Regions from separate parts of the Sphingomonas sp. GC_Shp_3 genome, predicted to be linked through region 1. Evidence: riboswitches for the same ligand, from Rfam matches in the RefSeq annotation. Region 1 holds a riboswitch; the other holds the start of a gene.
What was found. A riboswitch is a leader RNA that binds a small molecule or an ion and turns the genes downstream of it on or off. The one in region 1 is predicted to bind thiamine pyrophosphate.
Positions count from the first base shown of each region.

Region 1 (5,690 bases):
GCGGATCGGGTCGAGGTTTTCTCGCGCCGGGCTGGTGGCGACACGGCAGCATCCTGGTCATCGGACGGGCTCGGCACCTATACGATCCAGCCGGTCGATACAGCCGAGGCGCCGGCGCGGGGTACGCGCGTGCTGCTCCACCTCAAGGAGGATGCCGCGAACTACACCGACGCCTTCGCGGTCGAGCGCACGATCAAGACGCAGTCGGGTCACGTGCCGGTGCCGATCTTCCTGAAGGAAAACCCCGACGCCGAGCCGAAGCAGATCGCCGACGGCGCTGCGCTGTGGACCAAGCCGAAATCCGAAATCACGCCCGAGGAATACAAGGATTTCTACCGCAGCGCCGCCGGTCAGTTCGACGAGCCCGCGCTGACGCTGCACTACCGCGCCGAGGGTCTGCACGAATATACCGTGCTGGCGTTCGTGCCGGAAACCAAGCCGTTCGACCTGTTCGATCCCGATCGCGCCGGCCGCATGAAGCTCTATGTTCGCCGCGTTTTCATCACCGACGATGCGGAGATCCTGCCGCGCTACCTGCGCTTCGTGCGCGGGTTGGTGCATTCCAACGATCTGCCGCTCAACGTCTCGCGCGAGATGATCCAGGAGAGCCCGGTGCTCGCCGCGATTCAGAAGGCGGTCGCCAACCGCGTGCTGTCGGAACTCGATAAACTGGCCGCCAACGACACCGAACGGTACCTCAAGCTGTGGGACAATTTCGGCGCGGTTCTGAAAGAGGGTTTGTACGAGGATTTCAGCCGCCGCGAGACGTTGCTCGGCCTCGCGCGCTTCAAGACCACCACCTCCAATGGTGAATGGCGTTCGCTGAAGGACTATGCCGCCGGTCTGAAGGACAATCAGACCGCGATCTATTACGCGACCGGCACGGATCTCGAGCGGCTCGCCACCTCGCCGCAGCTCGAAGGGTTCCGCGCGCGTGGTATCGAAGTGCTGCTGCTCGCCGATCACGTCGACAGCTTCTGGATTACCGCCGGGGTGGATTATGACGGCAAGCCGTTCAAGTCGGTCACGCAGGGTCTTGCCGATCTCAGCCTTATCCCGCTGCCGGACGGCGCCGAGCCCGCTGCCGCCGCGTCGGATGCGGTCAACGGCTTCATCGCCTTCGTGAAGGAAACACTCGGCGATGCGGTCTCGGACGTGCGCGTGTCCGATCGCCTCACCGAAAGCGCGGTGTGCCTGGTTGCGCCGGAACACGGCATGGACCGCCAGCTTGAAAAGCTGCTCGCCAACGCCGGCCGGCTCGACGCGGCGGCAAAGCCAGTGCTGGAAATCAACCCGCGCCACGCGCTCGTCGAGAAACTGAGCGCGGTTGACGACGGTGATCAGGCGGCGCGCGCTGACGCGGCGCACCTGCTGTTCGACGAGGCGCGCATCGCCGATGGCGAACTCCCGGTCGATCCGCGCGCGTTCTCTAGCCGGTTGATGCGCCTGCTGGAACGCGGCATCGGCTGACGGCACGACGGCGATAGCCCGATCCTCCGGGATCGGGCACCGCTCCCGTCGACCACCACCGACACATTACGACTTCCCACATTGCTGCCGACCGCCTAAGCGACGCCATCCCCGGGGGGCCGCTGATGTGTGGCTGAGAGGTGGGCAGCAGCTCACGACCCGCTGAACCTGATCCGGTTGATACCGGCGTAGGGAGGGCTGGCGGTCTCCCGTTGTCCCTTCGCATGGAGTGGACGCGAGACGATGCCGGTACGTTCTAATTTCCGACTAGAGATCCAAACAGCGGGTCTGAGCGCCGTCGTGCTGCCCGCGCTGCTGCTCGCCGCGCCCGCCGCCGCCGCGCCCGGCCCGGACGATACGCCGCCCGCCGACATCCGCGTCGTCGGCAATCCCGACCCCGAAGGGCTGCTGCCCGACCAGAGCGCGCCACAAGCGCGCAGCGCGATCTCCGCCGACTTCATCACCAAACAGGCGCCGACGCTCAACGCGTTCCAGCTCGTCAACCTGCTACCCGGCGCCAACGTCTCGTCAAGCGACCCGTACGGCCTGTCGACCACCTCCAGCCTGACCCTGCGCGGGTTGGGGCAGGACGAGATCGGCGTGCTGATGGAGGGCGCACCGCAGAACGACATCGGCTATTATTACGCCTACCCCGCGCAGTTCGCCGATGCCGAGAACCTCCGCCAGATCACGCTGGCGCAAGGCGCGGTCGATATCGATTCCCCCACCGTCGGCGGCGCGGGCGGGCTGTTGTCGCTGTCGCTCGACAATCCCAAGTCGGAGCGTGGCGGGCTGGTCGATCTGTCGATCGGCGAATACAACATGCGGCGCGCCTTCGCGCGGTTCGATACTGGCACGATCGGCAACACCGGCCTCAAGGCGTTCCTCTCCTATTCGAACACGCGCGCGGACAACTGGCGTGGCGCGGGCTACGATCTGCGCCAGCACGTTGACGCCAAGCTGCTCAACGAATGGGGCGACGGCAACCGCGCCAGCCTGTCGGTGTCGTTCAACGACGCCAACTCCTCGACCTATCCCAGCCCCACCCTCGCCGACTGGCAGGCGGAAGGGCGCGGCTTCAACTACGACAAAAGCTATAGCGACGGCGACACCAACTACTGGCGGCTGTACCGCGCGCCGTTCCGCAACATCTACGTGTCCGCGCCGCTGCATGTGAAATTGTCGGACCGGCTGACGCTCGACACCACGGGTTACCTGCAGTTCGGCTATGGCAACTCGCCTTACGGCACGCAGCTATCCACCAGCGGTAATTTCCTCGGCACCGAGGAACTCAGTCAACCGATCGCGCTGCCCGGCGCGGTGGATGGCACCGCCACCGTGCTCGGCAACTTCACCGGGGACCAATTCCGTGGCGGCGGCGTCGGCAAGCTGACGCTGGAGGCGGGTGCGCACACCCTCACCGCCGGGCTGTGGTTCGACTATGGCACGGACCGCGTGCTGCAGACCTATACGGCGATCCGCGACGATGGCCGCCCGGTCGATCCGTGGGGCTATCAGGACAAAGCGATCCGCACCGCCGATGGCCGCCTGCTCGCCTATGAGAACGAACGCACCGTCACCGTCACAAAGAGTTTCTTCGTGGCGGACAGTATCGCGCTCACTCCGCGCCTGCGTGTCGATATCGGCTTCAAGGGCGTCGACGTACTGCACAACGGCCGCAACTATTTGCCCGGCCCGCAGGACCGCGTGCGGTTCGACAGTTTCGCCGCCCTCCCCCGCGCGGCGGTGCATTACCAGCTCGACGACCGGCAGCAATTGTTCGCCAACATCACCACCAATTTCCGCGCGCCAGACGAGTACACGCTCTACAACAGCTACGATTCCGGTGAGCTCGTGGGCAAAGGCACCACCGCGCTGAAGAACGAATATTCGGTGTCGGAGGAAATCGGCTACCGCTACATCGGCCCGAGCCTGTCCGGGTCTGTAACGGGCTTCCACTACCATTTCCGCAACCGTCAGCTTGGCACCGTGGTCGATCTCGGCGGCGCGCAGATCAACTCGACGCTCAACGCCGGCAGTCAGACCAGCTACGGCGTGGATGCCGAGATCGACTATCGCCCGGCCAGGGGCGTGAGCTTCTACTTGTCGGGCGAGTATCTCCACGCCCGGCTCGACGACGATATCCCGATCGGCGACGATCTGCTGCCGACCAAGGGCAAGCATGCCGTTTCCAGCCCGACCTACCAGATCGGCTTCGGCGGCACCTATGACGACGGGCGGCTGTTCGGCAGCTTCGCGCTGAAATACGTCGATCGCCAATATGCCACCTTCGTCAACGACGAGAGCATCAAGGAATATGCCACGCTCGACCTGTCGATCGGCATGCACCTCGCCGACCTGCTCGACGGCAAGCGCACCGACCTGCGCCTCAACGCGATCAACGTCACCGACCCGCACGTCCTGTCCGGCGTGGAGGCGGTCACCCCCAACGCGCATGATACGGTCGGGCGTGGCGGCACGGGCATCGCCGGCGCCGCCCCCGCTTATTACATCGGCAGCGGGCGCGCGGTAAGCGCAACGCTGTCGCGCGCGTTCTAAGGCGTGGCGACCGCCAGCCATCAGGTCCACGGCATGGGCACCCAGACGGTCGCGCCGACCTGGGCACCGATCACGGTGGACGAGGCGGCGGCGGTGCTCGCTCACTTCCCCGACGCCGGGGAGATGCACGCTCTGCGCTGGCACTCGCCGCGCCCATTCTCCGCCGCGACTTTGGTGGAGGCGCAGCGCGGCACCTTCCTGCTCAAACGGCACGATCTCCGCGTACGCTCTGCCGAGGGACTCGCGGAGGAACACGGGTTCATCGCCCATCTCCGCACTGCCGGCATAACGGTGCCCGAGGTGATGCACACGGGAGACCGCACCAGCGTGGTCGCCACCCACGCCGGCAGCTACGAACTCCACCGCCAGTCCCCCGGCGCGGACCTGTACCGGGATCGTCATTCGTGGACGCCGTTCCTGTCGCACACCCACGCCCACGCCGCCGGCGTTGCGCTGGCGCGGCTGCACGATGCGGCGCAGGGCTACCCCGCGCCTGCCCGCCGCGCGCAGCCGCTGGTGGCGAGCCTCTCGATCCTCCCCGCAGCCGATCCGCTCGCCGCTGCCGACACGTATGTCGCCGCGCGACCGGCGCTGGCCGCCTATCTCGCCGACCGGCCATGGCGCGCAGAGCTGGCGCGGCTGTTCGCCACCTTCGGCACCGGGCTGGCCGATCGCCTCGCCGCGCAGCCGCCACTGTGGACGCATAACGACTGGCACCCCTCCAACCTGCTGTGGACCAACACCGGCAAGGTCGCGACCGTGTTCGACTTCGGCCTCGCCGATCGCACCTCCGCGCTGCACGATCTCGCCACCGCGATCGAGCGCACCGCCTTCCAGTGGCTGCACCCGAACTGGCAGGCGACCGACTTCGCGGATGCAGGCGCGGCGCAGGCCCTGCTCGCCGGCTATGCGACGATCCGCCCGTTGAGCAACGACGACCGCGAGACCATCGCCGCGCTGCTCCCGCTCGTCCACGTCGAGTTCGCGCTGTCCGAAGTCGACTATTTCGCCGGCATCGTCGCCGCGCCCGCCGATGCCGCGCTGGCGTGGGACGGCTATCTGATCGCCCATGCCGACTGGTTCGGCAGCCCGGCCGGGCGCGCCTTCCTCCACAATCTGCGCGCATCCTGATGTCGCCGCTGGAGATCGCCGCCGTTATCGCCAGTATCCTCGGCGTGTGGCTCACCGCCAAGCGGCGGATGCTGTGCTGGCCGGTCAACCTGCTGGCCTGCGCGCTCTATTTCAAGCTGTTCCTAGACGTGCGGCTCTATGCCGACATGGCGTTGCAGGCGGTGTTCGGCGCCGCGATCGTCTACGGCTGGTCGGCATGGTCGCGCCGCACCGATGATAGCGGCGCGGTGCTGGTGGCGCCGCTCGCCCCGCGCCACGCCATCGCCGCGCTCGCCGCCGGCGCGGTCGGCGCGGTGGCGATCGGGTGGTTCACCAGCCGCTATACCAATGCCGCGCTGCCGTGGGCGGATGCGACGCTGAGCAGCTTCAGCCTCGTCGCGCAATATTGGGTGGCGCGCCGCCACGCCGCCAACTGGCTGCTGTGGATCGTGGTCGACACGCTCTACGTCGCGATGTTCGTCGCCAAGGGGCTGTGGCTGACCGCCGGGCTGTACCTCGCGATGACGATTCTGGCAGGTATCGGCTACCGC
Region 1 covers NZ_JALNUT010000001.1:83,706-89,395, reverse strand. Annotated here, with positions in the region: gene htpG (molecular chaperone HtpG) at 1-1,470, shown strand, start outside; TPP riboswitch at 1,573-1,682, shown strand; gene OXR00_RS00435 (TonB-dependent receptor) at 1,714-4,029, shown strand; gene OXR00_RS00430 (aminoglycoside phosphotransferase family protein) at 4,063-5,160, shown strand; gene pnuC (nicotinamide riboside transporter PnuC) at 5,160-5,690, shown strand, end outside.

Region 2 (5,690 bases), on a different contig from region 1:
GGCTCGATCAGACGGTTGACCATCTTCAGCAGCGTCGACTTGCCCGATCCCGACGCACCGACCAAGGCTACGAAACTGCCGCCGGCGATCTCGATCGACACGTCGTCGACCGCGACCGCACCGCCCGCGTAAATCTTGGAAGCGCCGACAAAGGCGACCGGAGGGCCGGTTTCGCGGGAGAGTGCCATCACTGCGGTTGTGCGGGAGGTACGGCGATGCGTCAAACGCGAAACGCCGCCCGACTTGCGTGATCGCCTGCCTTGCTGCCGCGCCTGCGTCCGGCAGAACAGGGGGCCGCGTCAAACATCGGCTGCATTGCCGTACCCCGTGCGGCACGCGAGCAACAGCCATCCAGTCAACCTGAGCCACGTCGCTGTCTCTGGCTCGCGCAACAGCAACCATAAAGGCCATTGATACACACGCACAGCGAGACCTTCGGCCCTGCAACGACCCGCTGCCGTGGCCGGATTGTCACGCTTTTGCGAAATCGTCATCACCCCGTAACGACATGGGAGCCAATTGCCGCAACGCGGCGTTACGCGGCGATTATATACTGAGTGCATGCAGGGGATTTGCCAGTGTCGAAGTTGTTCCACCGCGGTTTTGCCGCCGCTCTTCCGGTCGCCGTGCTGCTTGCCGCCGCTCCGGCGTTCGCGCAGACGGAGGGTGCGGCTGCCAATGCCGATCTTGCGGCGAAGCTGGGTGGCGACAATGTTACGGTCGGCGTGGCCGGCGCATACCTGCCGGATTATGAAGGTTCGAACGACTACCGCTTCACGCCCGCACCGGCAGTGATTGGCCAGTTCAAGGGCTTCGCCTTCTCGTTGATCGGCAACCGCGCCTCGATCGACCTGATCCCGAACCGCCCCGGCCAGACCCTCGATTTTCAGGCCGGCCCGATCGGCGTGATCAACTTCAACCGCACCTCGCGCAAGAACATCGACGATCCGCGCGTCCGCGCGCTCGGCAAGATCGATACCGCGATCGAACTGGGCGGCTATGTCGGCATCGGCAAGACCGGCATCATCACCAGCCCGTATGACAAGCTGTCGGTGTCGGTCAGCTACCGTCACGACGTGTCGAACGTGCACGACAGCGGCATCTGGCAGCCGTCGATCAACTATCTGACCCCGCTCAGCCGCAAGGCCGCGGTCGGCCTCGTCGCATCCGCGGAACATGTCGAGCGCGGCTATGGCCAGACCTACTTCAGCATCTCGCCGACGCAGAGCATGCTGAGCGGCCTGCCGACGTACAACGCCCGTTCCGGCTGGAAAGACTATCAGGTCGGCGGCTTCTTCACCTATTCGCTGACCGGCGATCTGCTGCACGGCGTGAAATTGGTCGCAGGCGGCAGCTATTCGCGGCTGCTCAACAGCTATTCGTACAGCCCGATCGTCCGCACCGCCGGCAACCCGAACCAGTGGATCGGCGCGGCCGGGCTTGCGTACACCTTCTAAACCGTCTCTACGGGGCGCATGTGTGCGTCCCGCTGCGACTCCGGCCGTTCTTGCCCTGCGTGGGCGGGGGCGGCCGTGTCGTATCCGGCCTGGCCGACGGCGCGCACCCTGGCTCCAGGTGACACGCCGGAAGGACGAGAATGACTGCCCTGCACGAGGATGCTCCCGAAATTCGTGACGAGACGCAAAACGAGCGCCGCGCCTTCTTCCGCACCGCGCTTGGCGCTGCTGCGATCACCGCGACGGGCGCCGCCGCGCTCACCGTCAGCGGGGTCGCCTTCGCTGATACCGTTACCGATTCCTCGATCGTCAATTTCGCGCTGAACTTCGAATATCTGCTCGCGCAATTCTACGGCCTCGCTGCGAACGGCGCTGGTCTCCCCGCCGCACAGTTGACCGGCGCGGGAACCGCCGGGGCGGTAACCGGCGGCCGGCAGGCGACCTTTACCGATCCCGTCGTGGCGCAGATCGCCAGCGAATTCGCCACCGAGGCCGCCGCGCGTGTCGCTTTCCTGCGCACAACCGCCGGCGCCGACGTGATCGCCCAGCCCAAGATCGACCTCGACGTGACCGCCACCAGCGCGTTCAGCACCGCGATGCGCGCCGCCGGTCTCGTTGCCTCCGGCGCGGGCTTTGACGTGTACGCGAGCGACAGCAACTTCCTGCTCGCCGCGTTCCTGCTCGAGGATGTCGTCGCGACCGCCTACAAGGGCCTCGTCACCAGCGTGAGCGACGCCACCAATCGCGAATCGCTCGTCGGCCTGCTCGGCGCGACCGCCTATCATGCCGGCACCATCCGCACGTTACTCTACGCCAAGGGCGCGGTAAGCGGCTCGACCCTTCGCGCCAATGCGGATGCGATCTCCAACGCGCGCGACGCGCTCGACGGCGGCAGCAGCGACGACGATCAGGGCATTTCGCCGACGACCGATGCCAACGGCAATCTCGTGTCGAACATCTCGCCCACCGCCGCCAACGGGCAGACCTACACCCGCGCGACGACGGCGGTGCTCAACATCGTCTATCTCAACAGCCTGTCGGTCTCGCTCGGCGGTTTCTTCCCCGCCGGCGTGAACGGCACCACCGTCGCCAGCGGCGCGAACTGACCGGCGCCAGACACGCCCGAGCCATCCCGAATTTTCGCCCGGAGAGTTTTCCCGTGACCGATATCCTTCAAACCGCCGACGACCGCCGCAGCCTCGCGCGCCGCAACTTCCTGCGCGGCACCGCGCAGATCGGTGCGGCGGCCGGTGGCCTTGCGCTGCTCAGCGCCTGCGGCGGCAGCAGCGACGATACGACCGTAACGCCGACGCCGACCCCTACGCCAAGCAGCACCAGCGCAATCATCGACGCCGATGCGCTCAACCTCCTGCTCAACCTGCAATATCTTCAGGCGCAGTTCGGCCAGTTCGTGACGACCGGCACCAATATCTCGGCAATCGCCGATACCCAGACGACCACCGGCAGCGGAAACTTCCCCGGCGGCGGCGCGGCGCTGCTCACCGGCACCGGTACGCAAGGGTCGGTCACGGGCGGTCGCGCGGTCAGCTTCGCCAACGCCACCATCGGCCAATATGCGCGCGAGATCGCGGCGGACGACCTCGCCCATCTGCGGTTCCTGCGCTCGGCGCTCGGTTCCTCGGCAGTGGCACAGCCCGCGCTCAACATCGACGGCGGCGCGAGTGGTGCCTTCACCCGGATCGCGCAGCTTGGTGGCTACGCCGCCGCCGGCGTGACGTTCGACCCGTATGCGAGCGACCTTAATTTCCTGCTCGCCACCTTCGTGTTCAAGGATCTCGTGGTCACGGCGTTGAAGGGCGTGTCGACGCTGCTCACCAGCGTGGTGTACCTCGATGCGGTGGCGGGGATGCTCGCGACGCAATCCTACCACGCCGCGCTGATCCGCACGACGCTGTACACGATGGGCCAGGGCAGCGCCGCCGGCCAGTTCAGCAACGCGCGCGACGGCCTCGACGGGTCGGCCGATATCGATCAGGGCATCACCGGTACCGGCACCGCCGCCAACATCGCGCCGGTCGACGGTAACGGGCGAGTCTACACGCGCACCGCCGGGCAAGTTCTCAACGTCCTCTACCTCAACAGCGCCGCGGTCACGTCAGGCGGGTTCTATCCGGCCGGCGTCAACGGCAACATCAAGACCAGCGCAGCCAGCAACGCCTGATCCCGACGCCGCCGCGCGGGGCGCTCAACCTCGCGCGGCCTGTCGATTTAGCTGCCAGCACACGCGCGATAGCCCCTGCGTCGCGTGCGTTAGCCCATCGCCAAAGCGCAGGACGCGCGCCTTTGCCGCCCGAACTGCGGCATCGTCAGGGCTGGACGGCTCCACCGAACCGACCTATCATCACGCCATTCCCCGGGGAGCCTTGAGGCTGAGAGGGGCGGTGCAATTCCGCTCGACCCGTTGAACCTGATCCGGCCCCGCAAGGGCTTACCGGCGTAGGGAGGGAGCGGTCTGGCAAGGTCCGTTTTCTCTCATTTGAGGAGACGACGCATGGCCGACCTGCCCACCAGAACCGAAATTGGCGTCACCACCGGCCCGATCCGGGGTTCCAAGAAAATCCACGTCACGTCCCCGAACATACCCGGCGCGGGCGTGGCGATGCGCGAGGTCCACCTCGAACCCGGCTGCGGCGAGCCGCCGCTGCGCGTTTACGACACCTCCGGCGCCTACACCGATCCGGCCGCGCTGATCGATATCAACACCGGTCTGGCCGAACTGCGCCGCGGCTGGATCGAGGCTCGCGGCGATGTCGAACGCTACGACGGTCGCGAAATCCGGCCCGAAGACAACGGCTTGTCTGGCCCCGATCGTTCGGCCGGCGTGCCGCAATACCCCAACGTGGTGAAGCGTCCGCTGCGCGCCAAATCGGGCATGAACGTCAGCCAGATGCACTACGCGCGTCGCGGCATCATCACGCCTGAGATGGAATATGTCGCGATCCGCGAGAACCTCGGCCGTGCAGAGGCAAAGGAAAAGCTCGTCCGCGACGGTCAGGATTGGGGGGCGTCAATCCCCGATTACGTGACGCCCGAATTCGTCCGCGACGAGGTTGCCCGTGGTCGTGCGATCATCCCATCGAACATCAACCACCCCGAAAGTGAGCCGATGGCGATCGGGCGCAACTTTCTGGTCAAGATCAACGCCAACATCGGCAATTCGGCGGTCGCCTCCAACGTGGCGAGCGAAGTCGACAAGATGGTGTGGTCGATCCGCTGGGGCGCGGACACGGTGATGGACCTCTCCACCGGCCGCAATATCCACGACACGCGCGAATGGATCATCCGCAACGCGCCCGTCCCGATCGGCACCGTGCCGATCTACCAGGCGCTGGAAAAGGTCGGCGGCATTGCCGAGGATCTGACGTGGGAGGTGTTCCGCGACACGCTGATCGAACAGGCCGAACAGGGTGTGGATTACTTCACCATCCACGCCGGCGTGCGCCTGCCCTACATCCCGATGACGGCGAAGCGCGTCACCGGCATCGTTTCGCGCGGCGGCTCGATCATGGCGAAATGGTGCCTCGCGCATCACAAGGAGAGCTTCCTCTACGAGCGCTTCGACGAGATTACCGAGATCATGAAGGCGTATGACATCGCCTATTCGCTTGGCGACGGGCTGCGTCCGGGCTCGAACGCCGATGCCAACGACGAAGCGCAGTTCGCCGAACTCTATACCTTGGGCGAGCTCACCAAGCGCGCGTGGGAACAGGACGTGCAGGTGATGATCGAAGGCCCCGGCCATGTGCCGATGCACAAGATCAAGGAGAATATGGATAAGCAACTCGCCGCCTGCGGTGAGGCGCCGTTCTATACGCTCGGGCCGCTGGTGACCGATATCGCGCCGGGCTACGATCACATCACCAGTGGCATCGGTGCGGCGATGATCGGGTGGTTCGGCACCGCGATGCTCTGCTATGTCACGCCCAAGGAGCATCTCGGCCTGCCCGACCGCGACGACGTCAAGGTCGGCGTGGTGACGTACAAGCTGGCGGCACACGCGGCCGATCTGGCGAAAGGCCACCCCGCCGCCAAGCTGCGCGACGATGCGCTCTCACGCGCGCGTTTCGAATTCCGCTGGCGCGACCAGTTCAACCTCTCGCTCGATCCCGACACCGCCGAGCAGTATCACGATCAGACGTTGCCGGCGGAAGGTGCCAAGAGCGCGCATTTCTGCTCGATGTGCGGGCCGAAGTTCTGCTCGATGAAGATCAC
Region 2 covers NZ_JALNUT010000006.1:33,381-39,070, forward strand. Annotated here, with positions in the region: gene OXR00_RS12895 (ATP-binding cassette domain-containing protein) at 1-188, opposite strand, end outside; gene OXR00_RS12900 (MipA/OmpV family protein) at 579-1,457, shown strand; gene OXR00_RS12905 (ferritin-like domain-containing protein) at 1,598-2,563, shown strand; gene OXR00_RS12910 (ferritin-like domain-containing protein) at 2,617-3,639, shown strand; TPP riboswitch at 3,823-3,938, shown strand; gene thiC (phosphomethylpyrimidine synthase ThiC) at 3,970-5,690, shown strand, end outside.
Region 2: linked by a shared signal. The riboswitch ahead of thiC (phosphomethylpyrimidine synthase ThiC) and the one ahead of OXR00_RS00435 (TonB-dependent receptor) in region 1 are both predicted to bind thiamine pyrophosphate.